DNA from 2 places in the Roseateles sp. P5_D6 genome. Region 1 is predicted to be linked to the other one. Evidence: predicted binding sites of a transcription regulator. Region 1 holds the regulator's gene; the other holds the start of a gene.
What was found. The regulator FliA, encoded in region 1, starts transcription of late flagellar genes. The targets are predictions, from matches to a motif close to CTAAAGTTTNNNNNNNNNNNGCCGNTA.

Region 1 (15,681 bases):
GCTGCTGGACCACATGCTCAAGGCGCCGTTCGAGAAGTTGCTGCAAAGCATTCCCGTGCCCGAGCGTGTGCGCCAGGCCCTGGTGGACGACAGCGGCCCCTTCCACCCCTATCTGGAGCTGGTGCGCGCCATCGAATCCGAGAGCGTGTTCGACTACCGCGAACGCGCTGACGCGCTGATGCTCGGCGCCGGCGAGATCAACGCCTGCGTGCTGCGGGCCTTGCACAAGGCCACCCAGCTCGAATGAGCAAGGCGCCATTGCGGATCATCGGCTCGCCAGGCTGAGCCATGTTCGGCCCGCCCGCCTCCACTGCCCTGCTCGACCTCGTCGGCGACCCGGTGCTGACGCTACGGGCGGATCTGTCCGCACTGCGCGCCAATCCAGCGGCGCGCGAATGGCTGGGCGCCGACGCCGCCGAGGGCTGGCGGCTGCTTCGCCATGCCGCCGGAGCGCGGCTGGAAAGCTGGCTGCGCGAGGCTGCCCATGCCATCGACGCCGGTCGCGCGCCGCCACTTGCGCCACCGCTCAAGCTCGCCGACGGCCAGCGCGCCACGCTGCACCTGCTGCGCGAACGACCCAACTGGGTGCTGCATGCCCGCCTCAGCGCAGCCGACCCTGGCGAGCCACCGCTGGCCGAATGGCTGGCCCTGCTGCCCCTGCCGGCCCTGCTAGCCGATGCCGCCAGCGGCACGCTGCTGCGCCACAACGCCGCTTTTGCCGGCCTCTACGCCGGCGCCCCCCGCCACCTGAACGACCTGCCCGATCTGCTGCAGGCCCTGCTGGGTTGGCACCGCGGCACGCCGCTGCCGGCACTGACGGCGCAGCGCCCGCAGGACGGGCCGCTGATCACCGAGGCCGAGTACATCGACCCGCAGGGCCAGCACCGCTGGCTGCAGGCGCGGCTGCGCCTGTGGCGCCATGCCGGCCGCGCCCTGCTGCTGGCCGTGCTGGAGGACCACAGCACGCTGCATGAGCGCGACCTTGCCCACCAGCAGCTCGACGCGCTGATGGACACGGCCGCGGTGGGCCTGGCCACCTTCCAGCCCGAAGCCGGCTGGCTCAAGGCCCACCGCAAGGGCTCGCCCTTCAAGACCGGCAGCAAACAGCCAGGTGGCACGACAGGTACGGCCGGCTCGCTGCAGGGCATCAGCCGCGAGATCGTCGAGCCCGCCTCCTTGCCCGAGTTCGAGCGCCTGCAGCGCGCGCTCAAGAAGGGTGACGCCGTCGAGGTGCGCTATGCCGTGCGCCACCCCGAGCTGGGCCGGCGCTGGCTGCTGACCCGCGTCGCGCCGGGCCTGCTGGCCGGCGGGCGGCGTTCCACCTCGGTCGTCACGCTCGACGTGACGGCCCAAGCCCAGGCCGAGAACGCGCTGCTGCTGCGTGCCGAGAGCGAACGCGCCGTGCTGGATTCGGTGCTCGTGGGCATCGTCACCGTCGGGCCTGACGGCATCGAGTGGATGAACCGCTCGGCACGGCGCATGTTCGGCTGCGAACTCGAGGACGTGCAGGGCCAGCCCATGGGCGTGCTGGCGCCGGAGGATGACGAGCACGCCTTTCACACGGAGCCCGGCGCCGATGTGTTCGAGTGCCGGCTGCGCGGCCGCGACGGACGCGAGTTCTGGGTCATCGGCAATGCGGTGCAGACGCAGCGAGAGGATGGCCCCGGCAAAGTCACTCAGCAGCTGACCTATGCCCTGCTGGACATCGACCGCCGCCGCCAGGCCGAGGCCCAGAGCCGGCTGGCCCAGGCATCGCTGGCCCGCATCATCGAAGGCGCGCCACTGGCCATCACGCTGCACGAGGCGCAGAGCCTGCGCATCGTCAAGCTCAACCACGCCGCCGCCACGCTCGCCGGCAGGCCCGAGGCCGCGATGCTGGGCGGCACGCCGGCGCAGCTCTTCGGCGACGAGCAGGGGGCGCAGGTGGTCGCCGACATGCGCGAGGCCCTGGAATCCCAGACCGTCGTGCAGCGGGAATACCACGTGCCGGCCGGCAACTCGACGCGCATCTGGGACGCGCGGCTGCTGCACCTGGCCGGTGTCGGTGGCGACGACACGCCCGAACTGCTGCTGCTCGTGGCCAGCGACGTCACCGAGCAGCGCGCCGCCGAGCAGGCCAGGCTGCAGGCCGCCATCTCGCAGCGCGAGCTGTTGGTGCGCGAGGTGCACCACCGCATCAAGAACAACCTGCAGGGCGTGGCCGGGCTGCTACAGCAGATCGCCGTGCGCCGCCCCGAGGTGGCCGGGGTGCTGAAGGAGGCCGTGGGCCAGGTGCAGGCCATCGCCCAGGTCTATGGCCTGCAGGTCGGCGCCTCCGGGCCGCTGGTGCTCAAGCGGGTGTTCGACGCCATCGTCGGCTCGGTGCAGCGCATGCAGGGCCGCGTCATCACCACGGCCGCCGAGGGCGGCGCGCTGATGGAGGACTGGTGCCTGCCCGAGGCCGAGGCCATCCCGATCGCGCTCAGCCTCAACGAGCTGCTCGGCAATGCGCTGCGGCACAGCAACGGCGCCCAGGTGCGCTGCCAGCTCATCTGCGACATGGCCGGCATCACCGTCGAGATCGCCAACCCCGGCCGCCTGCCCGAAGGCTTTGCGCTGCAGAACGTCAAGAGCGGCGTGTCTGGCCTGGGCCTGGTGCGCGCCCTGCTGCCGCGGCGCAGCGCCATCCTGAGCCTGGAACAGCAAGGCGACGATGTCGTCTGCCGGCTGGAACTGATTCCACCGAGCGTGGTTCACAATCCGGCCATAAAACCAAGTTCTGGATAGAGGGGCACGGTGAGCAAGGGCAAGATCCTGGTCGTCGATGACGACCGTCTGGTACTGGCGACGCTGAGCTATGGGCTCACGCAGGCCGGCTTCGAGGTCATCGACGCCGACAACGGCGACGATGCCATCCTGCTCGCCCGCGAACACCGGCCCGAACTGGCCCTGCTGGACATCCGCATGGAAGGCCTGACCGGCTTCGATGTGGCCGCCTATCTGCGCGAATTCCTGCAGACACCCTTCATGTTCCTGTCCGCCTTCACCGACGAGGCGACAGTGGCCAAGGTCAAGGAGCTGGGCGCCGTTGCCTACCTCGTCAAGCCGCTGGACATCTCGCAAATCGTGCCCGCCGTCGAGGCCGCTTTTGCACGTTCAACCACGCGTTCGACGCCCCCCGTCGCCACCTCAGCCCCGGCGGCACCGGCCGCCATGGCCCAGGCTTTCGAGGCCCCCTCGGAATTGCCGTCCATGGACGTGACGGCCCTGGCCGTCGGCGTGTTGATGCACCGCTATTCCCTGCCACGCGACGAGGCGCTCGCCCGCCTGATGAGCCTGGCCTCCGCCGATGGCCACAGCCTGCCCGAGCAGGCACGGCGTGTCGTGGATGCGCTGGAGCTGCTGGCGCGCCCGGGCCAGAAGTGAGCCCCTCGTCCAAGGAATACCTTGGCCGGTCCCCCAGGGGGACGGCGATGCTTGCCGGATCGACCGGCAAGCACATCGCCTAAGGCGGGCCGGCTAGGGAGCGGCCCGGCGCTCGGCCCGCAAAGCAATGGGCGTCAGCCCAAAGTGAAATAAAAACGCGAGCCCTCGCCCACGGCGGATTCGGCCCAGATGTCGCCACCATGGCGGCGAACGATGCGCCGCACCAGGGCCAGGCCGACACCGGTGCCCTGGAAGTCGCTGGCGCTGTGCAGGCGCTGGAAGACGCCGAACAGGCGCTCGGCAAAGCGCATGTCGAAGCCGGCACCGTTGTCCGACACGACGAAGACGCGCCGCCCGCCCTGCTGCACGCTGCCAAAGCCGATCTGCGTGCACTCGACCTTGCCGCTGTACTTCCAGGCGTTGCCCAGCAGGTTCTCCAGCACCATGCGCAGCAGCGTCGGGTCGCCCTGCACCGTCAGGCCCGGTTCGATGTCCAGCACCAGCTCGCGCTGCGGCGCCCCGCGCTTGATCTCTTCCATCACATAGCCGGCCTGTTGCGACAGGTTGACAGGCTGGCACGCCAGTGGCCGCGTCGACAGCTGGGAGAGCGACAGCAGCGCGTCGATCATGCTGTTCATGCGAGCGGCAGCGCTCATGACGCGGTCGAGGTGGTCATTGCCGACGCGATCCAGCCGCGCGCCGTAGTCTTCCTTGAGGATGCGCGCAAAGCCCTCGACGACGCGCAGCGGCGCACGCAGATCGTGGGAGACCGTGTAGCTGAAGGACTCGTGTTCGGCGGCCAGGTCGGCGGCATGCGCCGGCTGTGGCGCTGGCGTCGCCTCGGCGGGCTCGTCGGGGCGGGCCGTGCCCAGGTAACCAGCGAAATGGCCGTGCGAGTCGATACAGGGCAGGCCGCGCAGCCGCCAGGCGGTGCTGCCATCGGCAGCGGCGAGCTGCAAGTCGACAAAGGGCTGGTGGGCACCGAGGCGCTCGCGCAATTGGGCGGCCGGCTCGGCAACCTCGAAGCGCTCCCACAGCTGCTGGGTGCTGGCGCCCGCACCCACCCAGCTCGATGACGGCGCGCCCTGCGGCGCCTGCCAGCGCACCAGGCGGTGCTCGGCATCGGTGGCCCATTGCCAGTCACGCTGCAGCTGGGCCTGCATCAGCAGCTGCTGGCGCACTTCGCGCAGGGGCTCGGCCAGGCGCTGGCGCGTCAGCCGCACGCCGGCATGCCAGCCCAACGCAGCCGCAACCAGCAGCAGGACGCCGGTGAAGAATGCCGTCAGCACCAGGGCCGCGTGCACGAGGCCAACCTCGCCGCCCCAGACCCGCATCAACGCCAGCACCACCAGGCCGCCCAGTACCAGCATCAAGATGGAGACCGTGGCCAGGGTCAGCATCAGCAGCCGCATCGGCAGTCGTCGCTCCTGGCGGCGCGAGATGAGCGCGCTGTCGTCGCTGAGGCTGTTCATGCGCTTCATTGTAGGCAGCGCTTCCCCAGCAACAGGGCCTGGGCATGCCCGGCGTCGCCCGATGTCAATAACCACAGCGCAGCCGGCCGAAAGTGTGCATTCCTTCGCGTTTGGCCCCCCTCCCACCCGAGATACATTTAGGCGTGCCGAGTCCCTGACCCGCAGACCAGTCCATGACCGCCTCACAGCCCGCAGCCCTGCTCGATCCCGAGGCGATTCGTCGCCTGCGGGAACTCGACCCGAGCGGCGGCAACAAGCTGCTGGAACGCGTCGTGGCGGCGTTCTCCAACTCACTGGACCGTTTGCTGCCCGACCTCGCCCGCGCCCGTGAAGGCGCTACACCTGACCTCGCCGTCGTGCGCCATGTCAGCCACACGCTGAAATCCTCGTCGGCGAGCCTGGGCGCCATGGCACTGTCTGCGCGCTGCGCCGACATCGAAACCATGGTGCGCGATGGCCGCGTGGACGGCCTTTCCGAGCAGTTGGACGCTATGCTCCAAGACATCCAACAGGTACGCGCGGCGTTGGCCGCGCTGCTCTAAGAGAAGCATGCTGCCTACCGGTCAAGCCCTCGACGACCTCCCGCCGCGCCCGCGCGTGCTGCTGGTGGACGATGACGAGGTCAATCTGCTGTTGACCGCCGCCGCGCTGCGCGAGCGCGGCTTTGAAGTCACCGAAGCGCCCAGTGGCAGCGAGGCCCTGGGCCTGCTGTCCACGCGCACGCCCGACGTCGTCGTGCTGGACGCGCTGATGCCCGAGCTCGACGGCTTCGAAACCTGCTCGCTGCTGCGCGCCACACCCGGCTTCGAATCCCTGCCCGTGCTGATGCTGACCGGCCTGGACGATGAAGCCTCCATCAACCGCGCCTACCAGGCCGGCGCGACCGACTTCTTCGTCAAGTCGCCGCAATGGAGCCTGCTCGACGGCCGGCTGCGCTATCTGCTGCGCAGCTCGCGCACCCGGCTTGAGCTGGAGCGCAGCAAGGCCAAGCTGGCGCGCGCCCAGGATCTGGCCCGCATGGGCAGCTTCGAATGGTGGCGCGACACGGCCGCCAGCTTTGCCATTTCCGCCGAGGGCCTGCGCGTCTTCGGCCGCGGCCCACAGGACCGGCTGGACTTCATCGGCGTCATGCGCATGGTGCCGGCGGACGACCGCCATGTCTTCCTGCGCCTGCTGCGCGACGTCATCGCCCACACCTCGGTGCTGGTCACCGACCTGCCACTGACCCTGCCCGATGGCCGCCAGCGCGTCGTCCACATCGAGGCCGAGCCGGAATTCAATGAGCAGGGCGGCGTCAACGGCTACACCGGCATCCTGCAGGACGTGACCGACCGCCGCCAGGCCGAGGACCGCATCCGCCAGCTGGCCCACTTCGACGCGCTGACCGGCCTGCCGAACCGCCGCCAGCTGATCTACCGTGTCGAGCGCGCCATCGAGAGTGCGCGCCGCGGCGGCCACGAGGTTGGCCTGCTGCTGATCGACCTGGACCGATTCAAGGTCATCAATGACACCCTGGGCCACGCCGCCGGCGACGAGCTCCTCGTCGAGGTCGGCCGTCGCCTGCGCAGTTGCGTGCGCCATTCCGACCAGATCCTGGAAGGCGTGCTCGACGGCCTGGGCAACCGCAGCCATCGCGGCCTGGAAGCCGTGGGCCGCCTGGGCGGTGACGAGTTTGTCGCCCTGCTGCCCGAGGTGGCCGACGAACGCGATGCCGAACGGGTCGCCCAGCGCGTGCTGGACGCCCTGCGCGAGCCCATCTTCGTCGGCGGCCAGGAGTGCTTCGTCACGGCCAGCGTCGGCATTGCGCTGTACCCGCGCGACGGCCAGACCATGGCCGACCTGCTGCGCAATTCCGACGTGGCCATGTACGCGGTCAAGAGCCAGGGCCGCAATGCCTCGGCCGTCTATTCGCCGCAGCTGGCCGGCCACGGCAAGCAGAAGCTGGAGCTGGAAAGCGCCCTGCACAAGGCGCTGGAGCGCAATGAGATCGTGCTGCACTACCAGCCCAAGATCGACGTGCGCGCCGCCCGCATGGTGGGCGCCGAGGCGCTGATGCGCTGGCAGCGTGGCAATGTGCTGGTGCCGCCGGCCGATTTCATCCCGCTGGCCGAAGAGACTGGCCTCATCGTGCCGCTGTCCGAATGGGCCCTGAAGGAAGCGGCCCGCCAGGCCAAGCTGTGGTCACTGCAGTTCGGCTTCAGCGATTCCATCGCCGTCAACCTGCCCAGCCGGCTGTTCGAGCGTACCGATCTCGTCGAGCACATCCACCAATGCGTCAGCGCCTATGGCGTGCCGCACCGGTCGATCCAGCTCGAGATCACCGAGAACAACCTGATGAAGGACCTGCAGAACGTCATCCCGTCTCTGCATCGCCTGAACGAAGTGGGTGTGGAGATCTCCATCGACGACTTCGGCACCGGCTATTCGTCCCTCGCCTACCTGACGACGCTGCCGATCTCGGAAGTGAAGATCGACCGCACCTTCGTGCGCGACCTCGGCATCACGCCGCAAAGCTCGGCCGTCGTCACGGCCATCATTGCGTTGGCGCGGGCGCTGGGCTTGCGCGTCATTGCCGAGGGTGTCGAGACGCTGCGCCAGATGGAAGTGCTGCACCGCCTGGGCTGCTCGCTGATGCAAGGCTTCCTGTTCAGCAAGGCGCTGCCGCCCGATGAGCTGGAGCGCTGGATCGCCCAGACCGTGCTGCCACGCAAGGCGCCCTGGATCACGCAGGCCGACGGCAACAACGACGTGACGTCTCGCGGGCAACGTTAAAGAAATGACGCCCCTCGTCCAAGGTGTACCTTCGCCGGTCCCCCAGGGGGACGGCGATGCTTGCCGGCTCGACCGGCAAGCACATCGCCAACGCGGGCCGGCTAGGGAGCGGCCCGGCGCTCGGCCCGGATGTTTCATGTGCCGCATATGCGGCATTTGCCGGATGGGAAACTGACATGCGCTCTCAGTTACCGCCGGCCCAACTGGCCAAGGCCGCGCTGCAGCGCCTCGCCCAGGCCAGGCTGGAACCCACACCCGAGAACTACGCCCGCGCCTACGCCATCGAAAGCGGTGGCGAGCCGGCGCAGGCCGCCAGTGGCGCCACCAGCGCCGTCTCCGAGCGCCTCCAGCAGCTGATGTCCAAGCTGATCAGCCTGGCCCTGCCCTCGGGCAGCACGCGCCAGGAGCTGCAGACCGCCTTGCGTGAACAAAAGCTCGACGAACTGCAACGCCAGGTCGACAAGCTGCTCGACGTGGCCGGCCCCGCCGCTCAGGCCGAGGCCCTGGCCCAGGCCATCGAGCGCCTGTTGCGCGGCCTGGAGCGCGGCGGCAAGCACTGGACGCTGGCGCGCAAGAAGGACGGCATCAGCCGCGTGCTGGAGCTGGGCCGCAACGACAGCGGCAAGCTCGTCAAGCGCCTGGGCCAACTGGTGGCAAGCTGGGACAAGGACGGCGACGGCAGCGGCGTGGAGACGGATGAGGACGGCGGCACGCCCAGCCAGTTCTTCTCCGAGAGCACATTTGCCGAGACGGGCTTTGGCGAAACGTCCCGTTTTCGCGAGAGCACCGGCTTTGGTGAACTCAGCCGCACCGGCCTGCGCGACACGCCGCCGCCGGTTGTTGACACCAGCCCCCACTGGGCCGACGTCAGCAGCGAACTGAACGGCACGGTGCGCCATGCGCTGCGCTCGCCGCAGACCGAGGCGACGCCTGCCGACGCCTTGATGCGCGAGCTCGACGCCGCCCAGGCCGAATTGAAGTCCCATGGCGCCAGCCCCGACCGCGCCACGCAGATGGCCGCGCTGTGCCTGCGCGCCCGGCATCTGCTGGACCACCGCCGCCATCTCTTTGATGAACTCGGCGGCCTGTGCCGCGAGCTGAGCGGCAGTCTCGTCGATCTGGCCGAGGACGATTCCTGGGCCCGAGGCCAGGCCGAGGCGATGAGCAACGCACTCGCCCAAGGCCTGTCGGGCCGCGGCGTGCGCACCGTGTCCGAACTGCTGTCGGGCACACGCGAGCGCCAGCGCGCGCTGCGCGAGGAACGCTCCAAGGCGCGAGACTCATTGAAGGGCCTCATCCAGCGCATGCTGGCCGAACTCGGCGAGCTGGGCCAACACACCGACCGCTTCCAGACCAGCGTCGGCCGCTATGCCGAGGCCATCGAGCAGGCCGATTCGCTGGAAAGCCTGACCGGCACCGTGCGCGAGATGGTCGAGGAGAGCCGCAGCGTGCAGAGCCTGGTGTCCCAGACTCAAGCGCGCCTGACCCTCGAGCACGACCGCGCGGCCGCGCTGAACCAGCGCGTCGACGAGCTGGAGGGCGAGCTGCGCCGCCTGTCCAACGAAGTCCACACCGACCAGCTCACGCAAGTGGCCAACCGCCGCGGCCTCATCCAGGCCTTCGGCATCGAGCAGGCCAAGGCCGAGCGGGAATCAACTCGCGTGGCCCTGGCTTTGCTGGACATCGACAACTTCAAGAAGCTCAACGACAGCCTCGGCCACCACGCCGGCGACATCGCGCTGAAGTCGCTGGCCGAGCGCACCCAGGCCTCGCTGCGCCCTGGCGACATGGTGGCGCGCTATGGTGGCGAAGAGTTCGTGCTGATGCTGCCCAACACGCCGCTGGACGAGGCCCAGCAGGTGCTCGTGCGGCTGCAGCGCTCGTTGTCCAGTGCGCTGTTCAACCACGAGGGCAAGGACGTCTTCGTGACCTTCTCGGCCGGCGTCACGCTCTACCGCCCCGGCGAGACGCTGGAAGCCGCGCTGGACCGCGCCGACGTGGCCCTGTACGAGGCCAAGCACACCGGCAAGAACCGGGCGTGTATCGCGGAGTGATTTGCACGGGCGCGTCCCAAAGCAGGCTGCACGCCAACTTTGACGCGGTTCCCCTGGGGTGAACGGAAAGTTGCAATTGGCACTCCGGCCGGGAGCGGGCTCGCCGGCATGATGCGCGCGGGCGCGGCAACCGGCGCTCGCAGATCATCCAGCAGGAGCCTCCTTGCGTTCGACCTTTACTGGCGCCAGCCGGCGCGGAATCTTATTGGCCGGCTGCGCCGTCCTCACGACGGCCTGTGGCGGCGGTGGAGACGCCACCAGCACGAGCGCGACACCGGACGCCTCCGCCCTGGCGGTCCAGGCTGCCAGGGACATCACGGCGGACGTCCTCGCCAATCGTGACATCACGCTGGACGGTAGCGCCGTCATCAAGCTGCCCGCGGGCACGACGACTTATTCCGGCATCATCAGCGGACAGGGCACGCTGCGCCTCATGCCCGCCGCCGGCACGGGCACGCTGACCATCACGCGCACCAGCACGTTCACGCTACCGACGGCCCAGCAAGTCCAGGTCGTCAAAAAGACAATCTATCCCGGCGCAGGCTATGCGCTGACTCGCACCGGCTTGAACCCGCCGGTGCTGACCATCGATCCCGGCGCCACGCTCCAGATCGGCACCAACACCAGTGCCGACAGCTCGCCCAACATCATCGCGACGTCCGACAGCAAGAATGAGGCGAGCCTGATCAACCGGGAGATCAACCTCAACAACATCCTGAACAACGGCACGATCATCCTCAGCAGTGCGCAGTTCGTGCTGCTGGGCCAGATCAGTGGCAGCGGCAGCATCGTCCAGGCCCCGGACGTCTGGGGCGGAAACTCATCGGGTGGCGTCAATACCTACTCGGGTGTGCTCGCTCTTACCGTCGGGCAGGATTTCGGCAGCAACCATGTCGCTGCATCGCTGGCCAATGCCAAGGCGGTCCTCAACGAAGGCTCATGGCTGGTCTGGAGCCCGCCAGGCAGCGTCGTCACGGTGACGCAGAACATCTATGAAGCGGCCTACGGGAACGACATCAACTTCCACGCCATCGGCCCGTCGACCATCGTCATGTCGGGCGTCTACAGCCACACCGACAACAGCCCGCACAACCATCCCAACCTGGTCAACCCGGGCCTGAGCGACCTCAGCTTGAACTTCGCCAAGGTCATCTACCGCGGCGGCGCGAACGACGTCAACGGCAACGACGGCAGCTACCGCGGCATCAACATCGAGCGCGGCGCCGGCGTCGTCCAATGGGGCGACGGCACACACGCCAACTTCTTTCTGCCGTCGGCGCCGTCGCCGGCCGACCCCTACCCGACGCTTGGCAAGAAGAACGCCTACATCAACCTGCGCAGCGGCACGCTGGCCTTCAACTACAACGGACCGGTGACTCTGCACGTGGGCATCACCGGCGGCGGGGGCGGCCCGCACCGGGATGGCGCGGTCGGTACGGGCAACGTCAAGGTCATGCCGACGCCGGGCAACGACGTGACCTTCGCCCAACCGCAGAACTACAACGGCACCACGACCATCGGCGCCAACGCCATCCTGCGCCTGGGCACAGGAACGCCCGTGCCGCTGAACTACATCACCGTCAATGCGAGCAAGGGCAAATCGACCTTCCTGCAGGCCACCTACAGCGGTGACGCCAGCCTGCTGACGGCCGAGTCGCCCAATGGCGTGGCGAGCAATGCCATCGTCAACGACGGCCAGTTCATCGTCCAGAACACCACGACCGCGATCACGCTGTCCAACATCAGCGGCGGCGGCAGCCTCGCTCACAACGGCGCTGCTGCGCTCACGCTGCAGAACAACAGCTACAGAGGTGCCACGCTGCTCAATGGGGGCCCCACCTGGGCCGGTAGCGCCAACGCGATGGGCACGGGCGACGTCGTCAACAACGCGGCCCTGGGGCTGGCCAGCGGCCAACATGAATTGGCGCTGGGGGGCAGCTTCCGGCAGGGCGCGACCGGCCAGCTCACGCTCTCCATCGCCGGCACCGCACCTGGCGTCACCCACGACCATATCAGCGTTGCCGGGCCTGCCATGCTCGGTGGCAGCCTGGTGCTGAACTTCAGCGGCAGCTACGCCCGGGGGCAGAAGCTCGTGCTGATCCAGGCCACCGGTGGCCTCAGCGGTGCGTTCAGCTCGATCAGCAGCAATGGGGCGACCGTGGCGCCCGGGCAGGATGCCACGAGCTTCTTCGTCACCGTGCAGTAGCTCCCGATCAGAAATTGAAAGCCAGGCGGAGGCCGCCCCAGTGCTTGCCGGCGACGATGATGGGCGCCGCGGCCTCCTTCAGGATGACGAAGCGGCCACCGCCCATGTCGCGCCGATAGGTCTGCAGCAGGAAGGGCCGCGTGTTGCGTGCCGAGGCCAGGCCCGTGCGGTCGTTGAAGATGCGGCGGTAGCGGCTGTTGGCCGTGTTCCAGACCGTGTCGCCCGGGCGCTGCGGCTGGCAGTACTTGCGGTTGTGCGTCGCGATATAGCCGTTGCGGTCGGCCGCGATGCAGAACACCACCTTGTCGCTGAACGCCAGCATCTTCTCCTGCACGGTGGGGAAGAGGCGATCCGTCAGCTGGCAAAAGCGCGTCGTGTGCTGCTGCGGCGCCGTGCCTTCGATCGGGCGATATTTGTCGTCGAACAGATCGGCCTGGCTGATCTGGCCACCGCGTAGCGCCTCTTCGAGCAGGGCACCGATCTCCGCGGCGGCCTGCTGCGCAGTACGGATGAAGGGCATGTCGTCGACCTCGACGCCGCTCTCGGCGATCTGCTCGACCAGTTCCTCGGACATGCGCAGGAAACGGTCGCTGCCGTCGAAGGCCACCTTGAGGCCGTGCGAGGCCTGGGACACCTCCCGCTCCAGCTCATGGGCGCGTTCGTTGAGCAGGCTCATCTGCTGGCTGCTCTCGCCGGCCGACGCGGAGATGCGCTGCACGTCCTGCTCGACCTCGTGGAAGGCGGCGTGGATCTGGCTGGGCTTGGCCGGGTTCTCGGTCAGCTCGGCGCTGAAGCGATCGATGCGCTCCTGCAGGCTGGCGATGGCGCTGACGATGGCCTTGGACGAGGCCTCGACCTGGCCGGCCAGGGCTTTGACCGCCTCGGCGACGACAGCGAAACCGCGCCCGGCATCGCCCGCATGCTTGGCTTCGACGGCGGCGTTGAAGGCGACCAGGCGGGTTTGCAGGGAAATCTTGGTGATCTCGGCCGCTGCGCCCGACACCTGGGCCAGCGTGGACGCCATGCCAACGACCTCGCCACCGACGACGCCGAGCGCGCCGCGGGCCCGCTGCACGGCGGCAGCGCTCTGGGCGGTGGCGGTGGTGATGGCGGTCTGCGCCTGACCAATCTGGTTGAGCTGCTGAGCCAGGGCCTGCATGGCCTGGCTCTGGGCCTGGACGATGCGCTGGGTATCTTCCAGGGCACCACGCACTTCCGCGGCATCCTTGCCGACCGTGGAAATCGAGCGGGCCAGCCGCTTGACGACATTCAACGCCGCACTGTCATCTCGCCGGACGGGCTCATCCCGAGTGATGGCGGGGGAAGAACCTCCGCCCTTGGGCCACTTGAACATGCATTTGTCCCCGCTTATTGGCCGGGGCTCGGCAAGAAGTGGCCCCGTAAATTACCAGTCACGCAGCTTAACGCGCAACCTTGCAATCGACTGACTGTGCAACTGGCACACGCGGGACTCCGTGACCTTGAGCACGGCCGCAATCTCCTTGAGATTCATGTCGTGCTCGTAGTACATGCTCATGACGAACTGCTCGCGTTCGGGCAGGTTCTTGATGGCGGCCACCAGCGCCTCGCGCATGCGGTGGTCCTGCAACTGGGCGACGGGGTTGGCACCCTCGTCGGCCACATGGCGGTCGAGGTAGTCGTTGTCACCGTCGGCGCCCGACATGTCTTCCAGATAGACCAGTTGGGTGCCTCGCACCTTGCCAAGCAGTTCCTGGTACTCAGCCAGCGGCAGGCCCATCTCGGCGGCGATCTCGTCCTCGCGCGGCGCGCGGCCCAGGCGCTGCTCGACCTTGTGCACCGCGACTTCGATCTCACGCTGCTGGCGGCGCGTGCCGCGGCTCATCCAGTCGCCGCCGCGCAACTCGTCGAGCATGGCGCCGCGGATGCGCTGAGTGGCGAAGGTCTCGAACTGCACGCCCTGCTCGGCGTCGAAGCGCGACAGCGCATCGGTCAGGCCGATCAGCCCGACCTGGATCAGGTCATCCACCTCCACATTGGCCGGCAGCTTGGCAATCATCTGGTGCGCCAGGCGTCGGACCAGCGGGCTGTACTGCTTGATCAGCGTGCTGTTGTCGAGGCGGCCTTTGGGTGTGTACATGGTCAGCTCCGCACGGCCGCCCGAAGGGGCTGAAGCGCCCCCGCGGGGGGCAGCGAACGCAGTGAGCGTGGGGGCATCATGTTTGGTCTCCGGCGAGATCAATGCGCAGCGATGAACGGGGAAGACGCCTTGCGCGCCGGGCGCAGCGGAGTCGCGTCGGAGGCGGCGTCAACGGCCGCTCCCGGGGGAGCTGCAAGCAGCAGCTCGCGGGCGAGATGGCGCAGTTCAGGCGTGAGTGGTGCGTGCTGGGAGGCTCTTGGGTCCAGGCAGGCCCAATCGCGCAGCACCGCGCCGAGGAAGCCGTCGGCGCAGGAATGAAGCTGTTGCGCGATGCGGGTGGCCACGCGCAGTTGAGGGTGGCAGGCCATCAGCAGACTGTAGACCATCAGCCCCGCTCGTTGTGTGAGCCATTTCATGCCCGCGTAGGCTTCCGTGACGCTCGCAGGCTCGGTATCAGCCAGCAGCAGCGGGCGCACCTCTCGCAGGGCCACGATGCGGGCGAGTTCGGCCGCCGGGGCGTGCAGCAGGATGACGTCGGCGTCGGGTGCGGCGTCGGCCACGGCCTCCAGGAAGGAAGCCGCCGAACCATGGGCATTGATGTGGCGCAGCGGCAGCCCGCGCGCGGCAAGGTAGGACACCTTGGGCGACAGGCGCTCGATGCAGTTGGACAGATCGACGCTGGCCAGCTCCGAGGGCTTGGCCGAGTGTTCACCGGCGTCGACGACCAGGGTGTTCAGGTTCAGCTCGGCAAAGGCCGCGCACAGGCCTTCCAGCAGCACGCCGGCCCCCATGACGCGCGGATTGCTGACAACCGGCACGAAGCGGGTCTTGGAAGCGGCGAACAGCCGCCGCAGGCCGTGGGCTTGGTCTTGCATGATGGACATCAGTGGACTGCCCTCATGCCTTCGGTCAGCGGCGCACCGGCAAAGATGAGATTGACGTCGGTGTTGTCCATGCGCCAGGCACCCGAGGCGGCGCCCTTCAGGGCACGCTGCACCAGGCCGACGCTGGGCAGGCGGTGCCAGTCTTCGGGCACGCGCTGGCCGTTGGCCACGCCCAGCACCTTGAGCTTGTGGCGGATCAGGGTGTCCAGGGCCGGAGCGAGCTTGACGGCTTCGTCGATCTTGCTGAGCACGACGCCTTCGCAGGCCGCGCCCTTCCAGGCGTTGACGACGTCTTCAATGGTTTCACCCTGCTGGGCGGCATTGATGACGAGCAGCTTCTTGATGCTGGGGTGGGCCAGCATCTCCAGCAGCTCCTGGGTGCGGCTGTCGCGCTGGGCCATGCCGGCGGTGTCGATCAGCACCAGCTTCTTGCTGGACAGCAGGTCCAGCAGGTCGTCCAGCGAGGCGCGGTCATGCGCGGTGTGCACGGGCACACCGAGGATGCGGCCGTAGGCGCGCAGTTGTTCGTGAGCGCCGATGCGGTAGGCATCCAGCGTGATGAGGCCGAGCTGGCTGGCACCGAACTTGGTGGCGAAGTGGGCAGCCAGCTTGGCGGTCGTCGTCGTCTTGCCTACGCCGGTGGAGCCGATCAGCGCGAACACGCCGCCGCGGTCCTCGATGGCCGGGGCGGCCTCATCGGTATGCAGGTTGCGTGACAGCACATGGGCGGCCCAGGCGGTCTCGTCGGCCGGGTCGGCGGGCGAGCCGG
Region 2 (15,681 bases), on a different contig from region 1:
GCTTGGAGAAGCGCGGGTCGAAATTGCGCAGGGCCACGCGCAGATGAGCGGCACTGCCCTGGTAGGCCAGGTCCATCTCCAGGTTGTCGAATCCGCTCAGGTTCCTGCCGCGGGCCGGGTCATCGCCGCTCAGCACGAGGGTGATGCCACACGATTGCGAAGGGCTGTTCGCGGGATAGCGGCAAACCCAGCGGCGGCGTTCGAAATCGACCCACTGCACGGGGGGCTCGCCCGGTGCGTCGCCCGCGGTGATCAGGAACAGGTTGCTCACCGCACCGGGGGCCGCGAGGTCGATGCTGCGCTCGGGCAGCCAGGCCTGCGCCAGCACCAGTGCCACGGTCAGCGCAATGCCGGCCGCGAGGTTGCGTGTGGGTGTGGTGGCGTGGGGCACGTGGGGGGCGACTGGAGATGCGCCATGACTGTATCGACCCGCCCCGGTCTTTGAACCGACCTGCCGAGCCCGAGCGTGACGTATCACCAGCGGGAGCGGTGGTCCTCGGTCACGCCCAGCAGGCCGTCGATGCGGCGCGCCGGTGCGCCGGCACCGGCCCGCACCGTGCCGGCGAAGCAGCCGATGGGCTGAACGTAGTGGCTGGCGGCGACAAGGAGGTCACGGTCCTCGGCACGTGCGCCTTCAGGCGTGAAGACCAGGTCGAGCAGGCCGTCGTCGGTGTGCACCCGCCACGGCCGCAACGGCTGGGTGGGGTCGAAGTCGAAATGGGCGCCGGCCAGCGCGATCGGCATGCCGTCCAGCCACAGCACGTTCTCCTGCCCGCCGAAATAGCCCTGCTGCAGATTGAAGCCGGCGTCGGCGCGGTGGGCGCTGGCCCAGCGCCAGGCGGTGTCGCGGGCGAGCAGGCCATTGGACGCGTCGACCGCCGCCCAGGCGCCATCCAGGCCGAAATGATGGCCCTCGGCCTCGGCCCAGCCTTGCACGGGCAGGGCTGTGGTCTTTTGCGTCGCATGGACGATGCCGCCGTCGACCGGGCCGATGGCCAGCAGCGGCGGCGCCATGCGGCCGAGGTCCAGGCGGGCCTGGATGCGCAGCGCGCGCGTGGCGACCGTGAGGCGCAGGCTGTCGTCCGGCTCGTGGCAGAGCGTCAGACGCGCGCCTGGGCCGCGGAACCAGGTGCGGGCGCCGGCGAGCGGCGCGTCGGATACACCGGCCTGCAATCCCGGCAGGCCGTCCTGGCGCCAGTTGGCCAGCAAGGTGCGGCGGCGACGGTCGAAGAGGTAGGCGAAAGCCGTGCAGGTCCAGCCGAGGTGGACGATGGCGACGCCGATGAAGAGCTGCTCATTGCCCAGGCCAACGTAATGCCAGCGCTTGTGATGCAGCTTGTGCCAGAGCCAGGAGCGGCGCTCACGCATGGGTGACCAATCGATGCGCGATATGCGGCCGGCATAGCGGCCCATGGCCGGCGCGCCATGGGTGACGACGGTTTGGGGAGCCAGGTTCATCGTGAATGCTGTCTGCGCCACTGCAGCGGCGCCTGGCCTGTCCACTGCCGGAAGGCGCGCGTGAAGGCGCTTTGTTCGGAGTAACCGAGCAGCAGGGCGACCTCGGCCAGCTCGACGCTGGCGTCGCGCAGATAGGCCTCGGCGAGCTGCTGGCGGGTCTGCGAGAGCAGGGCCTGGAAGCTCTGGCCGTGCTCGGCCAGGCGCCGCTGCAGGCTGCGCGGGCTCATCTGCAGGCTCAGGGCCAGGTCGGGCAGTTGGGTGCGCCCGCTGCGGATCAGGCCGACCAGGGCCTGGCGCCAGACGCCAACTGGTTCGCTGACGGCCGCCACCTCCTGCAGCAGGCGTTCGGCCTGGGTGTCGAGCAGAGCCAGCAGGGCTGAATCCGCGCCGCGCAAGGGCAGGGCGAGGTCGCGCAGTGACAGCACGAGGCGGGTGCTGGGCTGCCCGAAGCGCACCGGACCGCCGAAGAAGTCCTCGTAGGGGCGCACATCTGCCGGGCGGCGGTTGACGAAGTCGACGGCCAGCGCCCGCAAGTGCTTGCCTGTGAACTCGCGCGTCAGCTGCACCAGCGCGGCAATGGCTGTCTCGTCGACCAGCGCACCCGGCCGGCCGCGCTCCACGCCCCATTCAATGCAGATGCCCTCCGTGCACGGATGCACCTGGGCGATGTTCACGTCATACACCGAGCGGTGATAGCGCTCCAGCCGCTGCAGCGCCTCGCCCAGCGTGCCGCAGGCCAGCGCCACGAAGCCGACCACGCCGAAGTGGCGCGGCGCGATGCCGCGCGCCAGGCGCAGCGGGAAGGTTGATTTGGGGCCGGGGTCGAGGTCGCGCGCCTGTTCCAGCAGCGCCTGCCAGCGGCGCAGCGCGACGAAGGTTTCGGTCGGCGCTGGCGGTGTGCCCAGAGGGTCGGCACGGCCGAGCGCCGCCATGTGCTCGAAGAGCAGCTGAACATAGCTGGCGGCGACACGGGTCTCATCCATAGCCAGTCGATGATGCAGCAGCGCCGACCGCCGTCTCCTGCGTGATCTCCCCAGGGCTGGCGCGATCCGTCAAAAACGCGGGTTTTGCCGTCAAGAAGCGGCGGCCTTTTCGGATCAACATGGCGGCATGGACTGGCTGCTCGACCTCTACCACCGCCACGGCGACTGGCGCGACCTGACGCTGGTCATGTTGTCACCCGTCTTCGGCGTCTTCATCGCGATGGAGGCCTGGCGCTTCCGCAGGACCGGCGTCTTCGACCTCTGGGACACCTTTGACAGCATGAACAGCGGCGGCAGCTACCTGGTTGCCGACCTGGTGCTGCTCGTCGTGCTGGTGTTGCCGGCCATGGGCTGGGTCCATGACCACCGCCTCTTCACCGTGGACGTGACCGTCTGGCGCTTCATCGGCCTGTTCCTGCTCGTCGAGTTCCTTTATTACTGGTTCCACCGTGGCAGCCACCGCATACGCTGGTTCTGGTGTGCCCATGTCGTGCATCACGGCTCGGAGAAGATGAACTTCGGCACCGCGCTGCGCCAGAGCTGGTTCTATCCGATTGCGGGCAACTGGCTGTTCTACCTGCCGGCCGTGTGGCTGGGCTTCGAGCCTCGCTGGGTGCTGTTCGCGCTGTCGCTCAACCTGGGCTACCAGTTCTTCGTGCACACCGGCTGGGTCGGCAAGATGCCGGCCTGGTTCGAGTTCATCTTCAACACGCCGTCCCACCACCGCGCCCACCACGGCCGCAACCCGCAATACATCGACAAGAACTTCGGCGGCACGCTGATCGTCTTCGACCGCCTCTTTGGCACTTTCGTGCCCGAGGAGGCGGCGGTCGACTACGGCCTGGAGCACCCCTTTTACACACACAACCTGTTCTGGCTGAATGCGCACGAGTGGCGGGCGATGTTCCACGACATGGCCCAGGAGAAGACCTGGGGCATGCGCCTGGCCCACCTGTGGAAGCCGCCGGAGTGGCGGCGGCATTACAACGGGTTCAAGGGCTAGTCGGGCCCAGGTATTTGGCCAGGAAAGCCTCCATGCGCTCGGCGAAATCGACGCGATTCTTGAGCACCGCAAAGCCATGGCCTTCGCCGGGGTAGGTCACCCAGGCCGGCTCGTTGCCGGCCTCGCGCATGGCCTTGCGCAGGCGCTCACCGTGGGCCAGCGGCACCCGCAGGTCGGCTTCGCCGAAGGCCAGCAGCACGGGCGCCTTGATGCGCGCCGCCTGCTTGACGGGTGAATGGGCGGCGATGAGGGCGGCGTCCTTCTCGGGGTCGCCCACCATGTCGCGCAGCTGGAACTGGCGGCCCCACTCGGGGATGTCATCGCGGACCCACCAGGACCCCGCCACATACAGATCCAGGTCGGTCACGGCCACCCAGGCCACGCCGCAGCGGTAGAGCTCGGGGTCCTTGATCAGGCCCATCAGCGTGCTGTAGCCGCCGTAGCTGGCGCCGGCGATGCAGGCCTTGTCGCTGGCGATCTTCTGTTCCTGCGCCCAGCGCAGCGCGTCCGCCACGTCGTCCTGCATGGCCTGGCCGAACTGGCGGAAGCCGGCGCGGAAATGGTCCCGGCCGTAGCCGGTGCTGCCGCGGAACTCCGGCTCGATCACGGCGTAGCCTCGCGAGGCCAGGAATTGCGCATAGGCATGCCAACCCCAGGCATTGCCGCGCACCCAGGGCCCACCGTGTACGAGGACGACGGCCGGCAGCGCACCTGTGGCCTCGGCGTTCTTCGTGACCCAGACAGGCAAATCGCGGCCATCGCGTGCCTTGATGCGGTGCAGGTCCATCTGTGCCATCTCGGACGGCTCGATTGCGTTGCGCATGCGGCCCACGGGGCGCCAGACTGATTCGCCCGCGGGCGGCTGGGCCTGGTAGAGCCACAACTGGCCGGGCTCGCGGTCGCTGTAGGAGCGCACCAGCGCCACGACATCGGCCTGGCCGCAGCGTCGGCAACTGATGCTGTTGACGCGGCCCGGCATGCGCTCGTCCGCCGCCTTTTGCAGCGCCTGCATGGCGGCGTTCTGCCAGACCGTCGTCTCGGCGTCGGTCGTGACACGCACGCCCAGGGCAGTGCCCGCGGCGTCATTGAGCACACGACCGTTGAAGTCGAAACCCGGTGTCACGACCAGAGGCTTGGGGTCTGGCGCGTGACGTTCGAAGTCGTACAGGCTCAGCACCGTTTCGCTACCGCGCTGGGTGTGCGTCACATAGAGCCGGCCGGCATCGTCGACGGCGTTGATGCCGAAGGGCGCGTTCAGCAGATCGCTTTCGTACAAAGGCTGCCAGTCCTGGCGGCCCGGGCCGCGCCACAGGGCGCCTCGCCGGCCGTCGCGGCGCGTCAGCGCGACGCGCAGCTCGCCGCGGCTGTCGGTCACCCAGCCCACGGTGTCGGGTGGGGCGTTCACGCCGGCCAGCCGCGTGCGGCCGGTGCGGGTGTTGAGCCACAGCGGCGTTTCCAGGTGGCGCTCGTCGGGCGTGAACTCGGCCAGCAGCACCTCTTCGTTGACCTCGTTCGGTTGAGGCCGTGGCACGGCCAGCAGGCGGTGGTTCCAGTCCAGCAGACGATCCTGCCGGCTGCCGTCAGTGAAGAATGGCCGCCCCATGCGCCGCACCAACTGTCGGATCTGGCTGCCGTCGGGGTTGATTGCAAACAAGCCAGGCGCGCCATTGGGGCGGCCGCTGCCATCGGACAGGTCCGTGACGCTGAAGACCAGCCGGTCATCGTTGATCCAGTTGACCTGCGAGATGTCGCCATCATTGAACTGCGCTGTGCGCATCGGCTTGCCGCCAGGGTTGAGGTCGAAGACGCCGAGGCCGACGCGCGGCCCGCCGAAGGTGCTCCTCACGGCGAGCTTGCGGCCCGACGGCGACAGCACGGCCTCGACGATGGTGGGGTCCTTGAAGAAGGCCTCGACTGGCGGCGGCGCGGCCAGGACCGGGGTCCCCGTGGCGAGCGTGGCCAGCAGGATCAGTGGGGCGAGCAGGCGCTGCTTCATGGCTGGTCCAATTGCTTGGCGAGAAAGGTCTCCACCCTGCGGGCGAAGTCCAGTCGGTTCTCGGGCTTGCCGAAGCCATGGCCTTCTTCGGGGTAGCTGACCCATTCCGGCGGATTGCCGGCCGCCTTCAGGGCGTCGCGCATGCGCTTGCCATGCACGATGGGCACGCGCAGGTCTGCCTCGCCGTAGGCCAGCAGCACCGGCGCCTTGATGCGCGAGGCCAGCTTCACCGGTGAGTTGGCGGCCAGCATGGCGGCATCCTGCTTGGGGTCGCCGACCATTTCGGGAAGGGTCAGCTTGCGGGCGATGCTGCTGTCATCGCTCACCCACCACGACCCCTGCACCATCAGCTCCAGGTCCGTCACGGCCACCCATGCCACGCCGCAGCGGTAGAGGTCGGGATCTCTGGCCAGGCCCATCAGCGTGCTGTAGCCGCCGTAGCTGGCGCCGATGATGCAGGCCTTCTCGCTGGCCAAGCCTTCCTTCTGCGCCCAGCGCAACGCGTCGGTCACGTCGTCCTGCATGGCCTGGCCCCATTGCTTGAAGCCGGCGCGCAGATGCTCCTCGCCGTAGCCGGCGCTGCCGCGGAACTCCGGCTCGATGACGACGTAGCCGCGCGAGGCCAGGAACTGCCCCCATTTGTCCCATTCCCAGACATGGCCCCGCACCCAGGGCCCGCCGTGCACCAGCACAACGGCCGGGCGCGGCCCCTTGGCATCGTCGGCGCGCGTGATCCACACCGGCAGTTCGCGTCCGTCACAGGCCTTGATGGTCTTGAAATCCATCGTCGCCATCTGCTCGGGGGCGACTGCCTCGCGCACCCGGCCGATGGAGCGCCAGTGCGGTTCTCCGTCGGGCGGTTTACCCAGGTAGAGCCAGACCTTGCCGGGGTCGTGATCGCCGTAGGACTTGATGATGGCCACCATGTCCTGCTGGCCGCAGCGAAGGCAGCTGATGCGGTTGATGAAGCCCGGCAGGCGCTTGTCGGCCTGCTGCTGGAACTTGGCCATGCGTTCATCCAGCCAGACCGTCGCCTCGCTGTCCACCAGCGCCCGCACGCCCAGCACGGTGCCGCCTTCGGTGATCAGGTGGCCGGCGAAATCGAAGCCAGGCGTTGCCACGATGGCGGCCTGAGCGGGCGCTTTCGTTTGGACGTCGTAGCGCGCCAACACGCCTTGCGGGCTTCCTTTGGGCACGTGCGTGACGTAGAGCGTGCCTTTGCTGTCGACGTCGTGGAGCCTGAAGGGCTGCTTCAGCACCGTCGTGTCGTAGAGCTGCTCCCATTGCGTGCTGCCCGGCTTGAGCCAGTAGGCCTGCAGGCGGTCGTTCGTGAAGCTCACTGCTGCGCGGGGCGCGCCGCTGGCGTCGACCAGCCACTGCTGGATGTTGTCGGCCGGTGCCTGGACGGCGACATCGCGCGTCATGCCCGTGCGAGTGTTCAGCCACAACAGCGCCTGGGTGCGGCGCGAGTAGGAGGTCACCAGCACTTCTTCATTGGGTTCGCCGGGCCGTGGCTCGGGCACCAGGCGCAGGCTGTGGCTCCAGTCCAGCAAGCTGTAGTCAGGCTCCCCCTTGTTGATCCCGAAGCGGTTGTCGCGCTCGATGAGCTTTCGCAGCCCGGTGCCGTCCGCGTTCACGGCGAACAGGCCCGGCGGCCGCCAGTTCTCGCCACTCAGGTCCGTGAGGCTGAAGACGAGCCGGTCATCGTTGACCCAATGGACCTGAGTGACATCCTCCTTGCCGAATTGCACGGCTCGCGTCAGCTTGCCACCGGGGGCCAGTTCCAGCACGACGAGGCCGACGCGCTTGGCGCCTTTGGCGGTCGTGATGGCCAGCCGCTTGCCCGAGGGCGACAGCGCGATTTCGCCGATGTCCGGATCGCCAAAGAACACCTCGGCCGGCGGTGGGGCCGCCCGCGCGGCGCTGACGAACAGCAAAAGGCCGGCAACGACGCCGGCCCAGCACTTCAATATCTCCATATCGCTCCCTGCACTGCTTCGTTGACAGCGGCGCGCAGCATAGGGGAGGGCGTGGCGTAGGCAGCCTGCGTGTGATGGCAATCCTCACCATGGCGCGGGAGTGCCGGCACTGCACGACAATGCCCGGCCATGACTGCTGCCCCCCCAGACGACGCCCCCGTCGTCATCATCGGCGCCGGCCTGGCCGGCCTCACCGTGGCCCTGCATCTCGCCGACAGCGTGCCCGTCGTCATCCTCGCCAAGCGCGAGCTGACCGAGGCGGCCACCGCGTGGGCCCAGGGCGGCATCGTCGGCGTGCTGGGCAGCGACGATTCCATCGAAAGCCATGTGCGCGACACCCAGGACGCTGGCGCAGGCCTCGTCGACGAAGCCGCCGCCCGCTTCATCGCCGAGCGCAGCGCTGCGGCCGTGGGTTGGCTGGTAGACCAGGGGGTGCCCTTCACGACCGACGACACCGGCCCGATGGGCCTGCACCTGACGCGTGAGGGCGGGCACGCCGTGCGCCGCATCGCCCACGCGGCCGACGCCACCGGCAAGGCCATCCACGACCAGCTGCTGGAGTTGGCCCGCAAGCACCCCAACATCACGCTGCGCGAGCGCTGGATGGCTCTGGACCTGATCACGTCACGGCATGTGCAGCGCGACGAACCTCCGCGCGTCTACGGCACTTACGCGCTGGACATCGACACCCAGCGCGTGGAGACGCTGCCGGCACGCGCCGTCGTGCTGGCCACCGGCGGCGCCGGCAAGGTCTACCGCTACACCACCAACCCCGACACCTCGACCGGCGATGGCATCGCCATGGCCTGGCGCGCCGGCTGCCGGGTCGCGAACATGGAATTCATCCAGTTCCACCCGACCTGCCTGTATCACCCGCAGGAGCGCAGCTTCCTCATCACCGAGGCCTTGCGCGGCGAGGGGGCCTACCTGAAGCTGCCTGAACATCTCGGGGGCACCCGCTTCATGGCCGCCCACGACGAGCGCATGGAGCTGGCGCCGCGCGACATCGTCGCCCGCGCCATCGACTTCGAGATGAAAAAGCACGGCCTGGACCATGTGTGGCTGGACGCCACCCACCTGGGAGAAGCCTTCCTCATCGAGCATTTCCCGACCATCCATGCCCGCTGCCTCAAGCTCGGCATCGACATCGCCAGGCAGCCTATTCCCGTCGTGCCGGCTGTGCACTTCACCTGCGGCGGTGCTGTGACCGACCTGCTCGGCCGCTGCGACCTGCCGGGCCTGTATGCCGTGGGCGAAACCGGCTATACCGGCCTGCACGGCGCCAACCGCCTGGCCAGCAACTCGCTGCTGGAATGCGTGGTGCTGGGCCAGACCTGTGCGGCCGACATCCTGTCGCACCCGCTCCCCGACGGGGCCCCCATCCCAGCCTGGGACGAGAGCCAGGTCGAGAACGCCGACGAGCAGGTCGTCATCGCCCACAACTGGGACGAACTGCGCCTGTTGATGTGGAACTACGTCGGCATCGTGCGTACCACCAAGCGCCTGGAGCGCGCGCTGCATCGCATCAAGCTGCTGCGCGGCGAGATTGATGACTACTACGGGAGCTTCCGCGTCACACGCGACCTGCTAGAGCTGCGCAACCTCGTCGAATGCGCCGAGCTGATCGTGCGCTCGGCCCTGATGCGCCACGAGAGCCGCGGCCTGCACTTCAGCCGCGACTACCCGCGCACGCTGCCGGTGAGCTTCCCGACGGTGTTGATCAGCAAACGGCGCCGACGCTAGCACCGAGCGCGGATATGCCGGGCCTCAGCTCTTCACCATACAAGCTCGCCGTCGTGCCAGGCTGCTCGTTCCGACTCAAGTTCTGATCAGGCCTGCCGATACATGCGAGATGGACATCGCCAACTCCGCCAGCGTCAACATCGCGTCGAGCAATACCCAAGGGGCAGCCGATGCGGTCGGCCTCCTGGTGCTGCGCAAGGCGATCGACATTCAGGCGGCGGGCGCCATGGCCCTGCTCAGCGCGCTGCCGCAGCAGCCGGCACTGGCGACCGAAGGCACGCTGGGGCGCAACGTGAACGTTTACGCCTGAGTAAGACCGGGGCGCGGTTCAGGCGCCCAGAATCCCCCGACCACCGCGCATCGCCCCTCTGCCCCAACGCGAGACCCGGCGCCGGCATAGGGCATCGTGACAGGCGTGGGCGAATTGAAGGCGGCAGCCAATCGGGCGCCGAAGAGCGGGCCGGTGGCGATGGCCATCACCAGGTTCCCGTCGCCATCGCGGGCGCTGATCCTGCCGGCGGCGCTGTCGAAGGCCCAATGGCTGACGCCGGCCTCGGCGCCAAGATGGCGGTTCGCATCAAGCAATCCCATGATCGTCTCCTGCTCTGGCGGCGAACTCGGCGACGGTGTCTTGCCACTCGTTCCAGCCGCCTTCCTTCACCTCGATGGCGCACAGAAATTCCATCTCGAAGCGCTTGGCCTGAGCCTCACGCCTGAGCCTGGCTCGCTCTTCGACCCGCTTGGCCCGGGCCGCGAAACGCCGCGGCATCTTCTCGAGCAGCGCGGCGAAGCCGACAGGTTTGTTGATCGTCAAAGCACCGTCCTCCGCGGGTCCAGTTCGGTGCCTTCCCAGGCCTCTTCATCGGTCGTCGGCTGCGCGGCGAGGTGCGGCGCGTATTCGGCTTCCCATGCGCGCAACTGGCTGATGGTGATGCGCAGCAGCGAGGCGCTGGCCCAGAGCGCGTCATCCGGGGCAAGTGGGGTGGATTGAGATTGCATGGCGGCTCCTGTTTTCGATGGAGCCAGTCTCGGAGCCCGCCGGCCGCGGGGGTATCGCCCTTTGGGGGTGCCGAGGGGGGATGGGCGGGCGGGCATCCCCCGTCGTATCCCTCCAAAGGGGGATGGCGGTCGACTCGAAAGCCACGACCTCAGATGCGAGAAAGGCGCCTAGGCTGTTGATTTCGCTAGGGATTCGTGGGCCTACGGCACCGGAGCCTGCGTCTGCGCCCGGGAAGGTGTCTCATTCAGTGCCGTCGCGGGCGGGCAGAAAGTCCTGGGCAGCACCGAGCGCCCGCTGAGTCTGACGCAGTTCGGCTGCAGGCCCTGCCAGGCCCGGCTGCCGAAGTTGGCTGTCACGGCCCTGCCGTCTGCGTAGCTGACCTGCTGCACGCTGTGGTCGTCCGTGAGCCACGCGAAGGCCGTGAGCGCCATGGGTGCCGACACGCCGTGCACGGCCTGGAAGTCGTCATGCGCCGCCTTCAGCCAGGCGGCGGCACTGGCGAGGTCGCGCCGGTCAAGGTTCCACAGAGTCGGCACGCCATACAGCAACGAACGCGCGTAGCGGCGCGCTTCCTGGCCCACCACCTTGGTCAGGCTGAGCTCCCAACGATCCACGGTCACCAACGCGTCGTGGTAGACCGCATCGAACAGGGGCAGGCGATCAGCGGGTTCGAACAGAGCGCGTGCTTCGTCAGCCGTGGGCGTGAAACGGCCGAAATAGATCGGAGGGCGCTCCGGTGGCCAATAGCCGCTGAAGCGCTTGTCGCTGAGCAGGGGCCAGAACGCCGCCACGTGGGCCTGCCCGGTGCCGTGCGAGTAATGCGTGACGTCGGCGCTCCAGGCGGTCACGTTCTCCGAGCCCAGCACCAGGCCGAACTTGCGCATGCCCAGTTTCAGGCGGGCCAGGACGTTGCGGCGGTCCTGCGCCTTGGTCATGCGGTGCTCGGGGCTGAAGTCGTCGTAGAAGTTGCCGAAGCCGTCCACGTCGATGAAGACCTGGCTCGCGCCGTCACGGATGTGCCCCTCGTAGCGCTGCGCCGGGACAAAGCCTGCCGGGTGCCGTGCGATGGCTTCGCTGGACATCTGGCAGCCTCTGCTGGCGAAGCCCGGCACGACGGCGCCCTGCTTGTCGCGCAGGCAGCCCGACGGATAGAGCTCAGGCCCCCAGATCGCGGCGGGCATGTCGGCCGTGTCGTCGGGTTGGCCATTGTCGAAGGCGTCGTAGGGCCCCGCCAGGTAGCCCAGGCCATGGGCCTTCTTCAGGTAGGCCGGCCGGACCAGGTGCTTGTGCGTCTTCGGGTCCTGGTCGTAGCTGATCACGAGCCTGGCAATACCCAGCGCCTTCAAGTCGTCCAGGAAAGCGAGATCGCGGCCATCGCCCCAGACGTACAGATGCGGGGCGCCAAACAGGCGGTCCAGTTCAGGCACCTGCTTGTCGGCAAAGGATCGCAACCGACCCTGCTGCCGCAGGTAGTCTCTGTAGAACAGCGCCGGTGCGAGCGGGTTGGGTGCACCGAGCTCGATCATCAGGTCCAGCGTGCTGGCACCGTCGGCGAAGTCATGCTTCAGGCTGGCCTGCAGCCCGTTCGAGTTCTGCAGGCAAAGCTCGGACTGAAAGCCGTCGTCCAGCGCGTAGGTGATGGCCCGCGTGCCTGTGAGGTGGGTCCACGCCGGGAAGGACAGCAGGGTGGTGCCGCCGAAGCACTGCGGGCGATTGAAGACAGAGCGCCAGTAGGCATCGTTGACGCCGAAGGCCATGCCCTGCCCGTCCGGCACGATCCACGTTCCTGACGAGACTTCCGGCATGGACACCTGCCAGCGCGTGCCGTGCTGCCCGGTGACCGACACCTTGAGCGCCCGGCCTTGCACACTGAGGCGCACCTGCTGGCCTTCGCCGGTTGTCCAGGCCCAGGCCCCCGGGCTTGTGGTGACCGGGCTGTCATGCGCTTGCACCTGGGGCTTGAGCAGGGGGATCGGTGCGGCATCGCCGTCGCGGGCTTCGATGCGCAAGTTGGCGCTGTCGACGAGGTAGGTGACCGAGCCGGCATGAACCTCGATCACGGCCGCCTGCGCGATGGTCGACAGAATGGCCAGCAGCAGACCGCCGAGGCCCAAGGCGCGGGACGTCATGGATTCAGATGGCGTTGTGCGGTGTGGGCGATTGTCGTGGCCACCGCCGCGTACGGAGCGGTTCGGACTTCCGATTGTCGATTTCTGCCGTCTCGGATCGTCGTGAGGTTGTGGCGGCAGAAACCGCAGCGACTCCCGGGCCGATGCCCCTGGCCATCAACGAAGGAATCCTTATGCGCAACGGTCTTGTTCCCGTGTCGCCGTGCCGGTGGGTCCATCTTCATGTCGCGATCGTCGTGTGTGCCGTGATCGCAGCGACGATCCAGTCAATCTGCGCCGTGGCGCCCATGGAAATGCAGGGTGCAACGGCTTCGACCCCTTCTAGAGACGCGCCGCAGCGCAGCGACACCTGAGTGTCGGCCGAACTGGGCACGGTGCGCAGGCAAGCCGTTGAATCATTCGGTCAGAGGACAGTTCCATGAGAAGGATCGTGTCGGTCGCTGACGGCATCGCCGGGCGCGGTGGGCGAGCGATAGCCCTGCAGGCCGAGCTCGGCGATATAGCGTCCATCCAGCGCCTGTTCGACGCAGCACAGCAGGCGTTCGGGGCGCCTGACATCGTGGTCGTCAACGCGGGCGTGGTGGTCATCAAGCCGGCGCGCCCAATCAACCCCCTTCGGCATCGAGATCAAGGAGGTCATTGACCGCCGCGTCCTGCGCATCGGCACTGCTCTTCAAGTCCAAGGCTGATTGACGCTTGTCGAGTAGCGAGACTGCGCCCGAAACGATCAGCGCCAGCATCGCAACTCCGAAGGAGAAACATCCACCGATGAAAAGCAGCACGGCGTGCGATTCAAGGTGGCGGAAATTCGCGCCGGCGTAGTACGCCGCATAGCCTGCGGCCAGTGCCATGCTGGCTAGACCGCTTCCGGTCATGACAATGGCCACGAGAAGCAGGAACCAGCAGACAAGCATTCCGGCGAGGGGAACCCGCCGCGCGCTGTGGATATCGACAACCTTCTCAGAGAACGTGATTGATGCGACGAGGATGGCGACCAGAATTGTCAAAAAACTCTTTGCCAAGTCCTTCGACTCCGCGTAGTCCTTTTCCAGAAACAACTTCGCGTTGCGCTCGATGCAGTCAGCGAACTTGGCATCCGTCGACTGCAAGACCTGGTTCGAGCCATCCACGCAGATGGTCAAGGAGCCGGGCGCCTGGAACCACGGGAGGGTCAATTGCCTGGCAGCGAAGATCGCTAAGGCAGCAATACCAACGACTAAGAACCAGCGAATTGATTTGGTCATGGCTCCGTGTACAGGCGCGGGGCATTGGATCGCCCTCAAGCAGTCGCACGTTCGCACGCAGGTCCAACCGAGCGAATCATCAGATGTGAGGAGGAAGATCGTTCGCATATCGGACTGTCACGCTTTTCCGTTCGACAGCTTGGCCCAAGGCGCGACGCCGAGCCGGCCGATGCATCGAAGCCGACGGCGAATTGCATCAGATGGCCGCCGGCATACTTAAAGAAGCGACGGGAAGGCGAGGATAAAAGCGACTCAATGGGTCGAGGTCAGCGCGCTTGCCGTGGCCCGCCGCTGCCAAAAGCGGACATGCTCCGTCTCTCGCGGTCCGGTCCGCGATGCCATTAGTCCCGTGCCACTCGGTCAACCGCCACCTGACACGAAAAAAGCGCCTAAGCCCTTGAGGAACTTAGGCGCCTGATCGGCAGTGAGTTCTCGTGAACTCTTGATTTGGCCTGCCCGGAGGGACTCGAACCCCCGACCTGCTGCTTAGAAGGCAGCTGCTCTATCCAGTTGAGCTACGGGCAGACAGAACAGGTGATTATCAGATCAGCACGCCGATGATCGCGTCGCCGATGCCCATCAGGGCGGCGCCTGAGATCAAGCCGGCGCAGATGGGCTCCATGCCTTCGACCCAGATGCGGTGGCCGCGGGAGTCGGCGGGGGCGTTCTTGTACTTCTTGGCCATGTACCAGAACATCAGCGCGCCGACGAACATCATGAAGGTGGCTTGCGGCGGCAGCGTGACGCCCAGGCCGATGGCCACGGCCGACAGGCCCGATTTGCCCTTGGTGACGATGCGAGCCACTTCGATGGCGACGGCCGCCAGGGCGGCAACGGCCATGGAGATCAGCGCCGAGGTGGGCAGGCTCTTCAATCCCTTGGCGATGATGTCGGCCACGCCCTTCCACTGCAGCGCGGCAGGGAAGCCGAACTGGTCGGACACCATGTTCGCCGCGCTGGCAGCGCCGTTGGCATCAGGCTTGATGAACAGCAGGAAGAACAGCGGCACGCAGACCAGCACGCCGGCCAGGTTGCCGATGATGTGACCGATGGCCTGGTGGCGCGGCTTGCCGCCGAGCATGTAGCCGGGCTTGATGTCGGACAGCAGGTTGGCCGCGTTGGAGGCGATCTCGGCCGTCATGCCCGCAGGCAGCAGGTTGGAGCCGGGGTTCGTACGGTCCAGCGCGCCCATCGTGAACTGCGTGATCTTGGACAGGGACCCGGTCGGCGTCCACGACGTCAGCGCCATGGAGTTGGTGCAGATCACGGTCAGCACGAAGATCAGCGGCAGCGACACGATGGCCAACCACAGCGGCACGCCGAAGAAGGCGTGCGTGGCGTAGCAGCCCATCAGGCTGACGACGGGCACGCCAATCCAGCTGATCCACAGCGGCACCTCGATGTCCTTGAGCAGGTCACTCTTGGGTTCCGCCTTGGCCGCGATCTGCGCCGGCGTCTTGCGCTTGAACGCACTCGTGAAGATCTCGGGCTTGGCCAGCAGCGACACCAGCGCGCCCACGACCATCATCGTCACGCCCCACCACAGCGACCATTGGTTGACGATCTCGACGCGGTTCAGCGGGATGAGCACGCCATTGGCGCCCAGGCGCGGTGCGATGTCGCCGGCCTGGATCATCAGCGGCGCCAGGATCACGAAGTTGACGATCACGCCGACAAAACAGCTCGCCGCCACCGCAAGGCCCATCAGGCCACCGGTGCCGATCAACGCGGCGTCCACCACCAGGCGCAAGCCCAGGGTGCGGAAGTCCGTTCCCAGGATGCTGGGAATGAAGCCATGCGCCTTGACGGCCCAGGCGTAGTAGTAGTCGTCGATGCGCTCGTGCAGATGCCAGGGCTCCGCCATGCCGGCCCACTTGTCCATGGCCAGCAGCTTGAACTGGATCAGCTTCATCCAGCCTTCGCCGCAGATGCCCTGCAGCAGCGCCGCGCCGCCCGCCACCCAGCCCAGCAGCTTGGCCTTGAACATGCCCTCGCTGCCCTTGCCGTGGTACAGCGAGTCGAGCACCACGCCGCAGGCACGGCCTTCCGGGAAGGGGGCCTGGTCTTCATTGATGAAGCGGCGCTTCAGCGGGAAGGCCAGCAGCACGCCCACCAGCGACACCAGGAACATCCAGATGGCGATCTG

Region 2: ACXJKM_RS25560 (putative motility protein) is a predicted target of FliA. The motif match lies at 9,237-9,263, and genes of this name have one in related genera.

What each region holds. Positions count from the first base shown of each region.
Region 1 is NZ_JBFUMK010000013.1:98,574-114,254, forward strand. It holds gene ACXJKM_RS18405 (EAL and HDOD domain-containing protein) at 1-247, shown strand, start outside; gene ACXJKM_RS18410 (sensor histidine kinase) at 289-2,766, shown strand; gene ACXJKM_RS18415 (response regulator) at 2,776-3,405, shown strand; gene ACXJKM_RS18420 (sensor histidine kinase) at 3,540-4,877, opposite strand; gene ACXJKM_RS18425 (Hpt domain-containing protein) at 5,051-5,419, shown strand; gene ACXJKM_RS18430 (putative bifunctional diguanylate cyclase/phosphodiesterase) at 5,427-7,649, shown strand; gene ACXJKM_RS18435 (GGDEF domain-containing protein) at 7,826-9,703, shown strand; gene ACXJKM_RS18440 (autotransporter) at 9,867-11,909, shown strand; gene ACXJKM_RS18445 (methyl-accepting chemotaxis protein) at 11,917-13,182, opposite strand; gene ACXJKM_RS18450 (RNA polymerase sigma factor FliA) at 13,315-14,028, opposite strand; gene ACXJKM_RS18455 (flagellar biosynthesis protein) at 14,127-14,903, opposite strand; gene flhF (flagellar biosynthesis protein FlhF) at 14,912-15,681, opposite strand, start outside.
Region 2 is NZ_JBFUMK010000024.1:84,051-99,731, reverse strand. It holds gene ACXJKM_RS25595 (GGDEF domain-containing protein) at 1-391, opposite strand, end outside; gene ACXJKM_RS25590 (DUF2804 domain-containing protein) at 475-1,458, opposite strand; gene ACXJKM_RS25585 (AraC family transcriptional regulator ligand-binding domain-containing protein) at 1,455-2,441, opposite strand; gene ACXJKM_RS25580 (sterol desaturase family protein) at 2,569-3,444, shown strand; gene ACXJKM_RS25575 (alpha/beta fold hydrolase) at 3,434-5,440, opposite strand; gene ACXJKM_RS25570 (alpha/beta hydrolase family protein) at 5,437-7,419, opposite strand; gene nadB (L-aspartate oxidase) at 7,549-9,162, shown strand; gene ACXJKM_RS25560 (putative motility protein) at 9,272-9,472, shown strand; gene ACXJKM_RS25555 (hypothetical protein) at 9,463-9,753, opposite strand; gene ACXJKM_RS25550 (hypothetical protein) at 9,740-9,976, opposite strand; gene ACXJKM_RS25545 (hypothetical protein) at 9,973-10,161, opposite strand; gene ACXJKM_RS25540 (glycoside hydrolase) at 10,363-12,291, opposite strand; gene ACXJKM_RS25535 (hypothetical protein) at 12,695-12,931, opposite strand; gene ACXJKM_RS25530 (hypothetical protein) at 12,897-13,535, opposite strand; tRNA gene ACXJKM_RS25525 (tRNA-Arg) at 13,984-14,060, opposite strand; gene ACXJKM_RS25520 (OPT family oligopeptide transporter) at 14,077-15,681, opposite strand, start outside.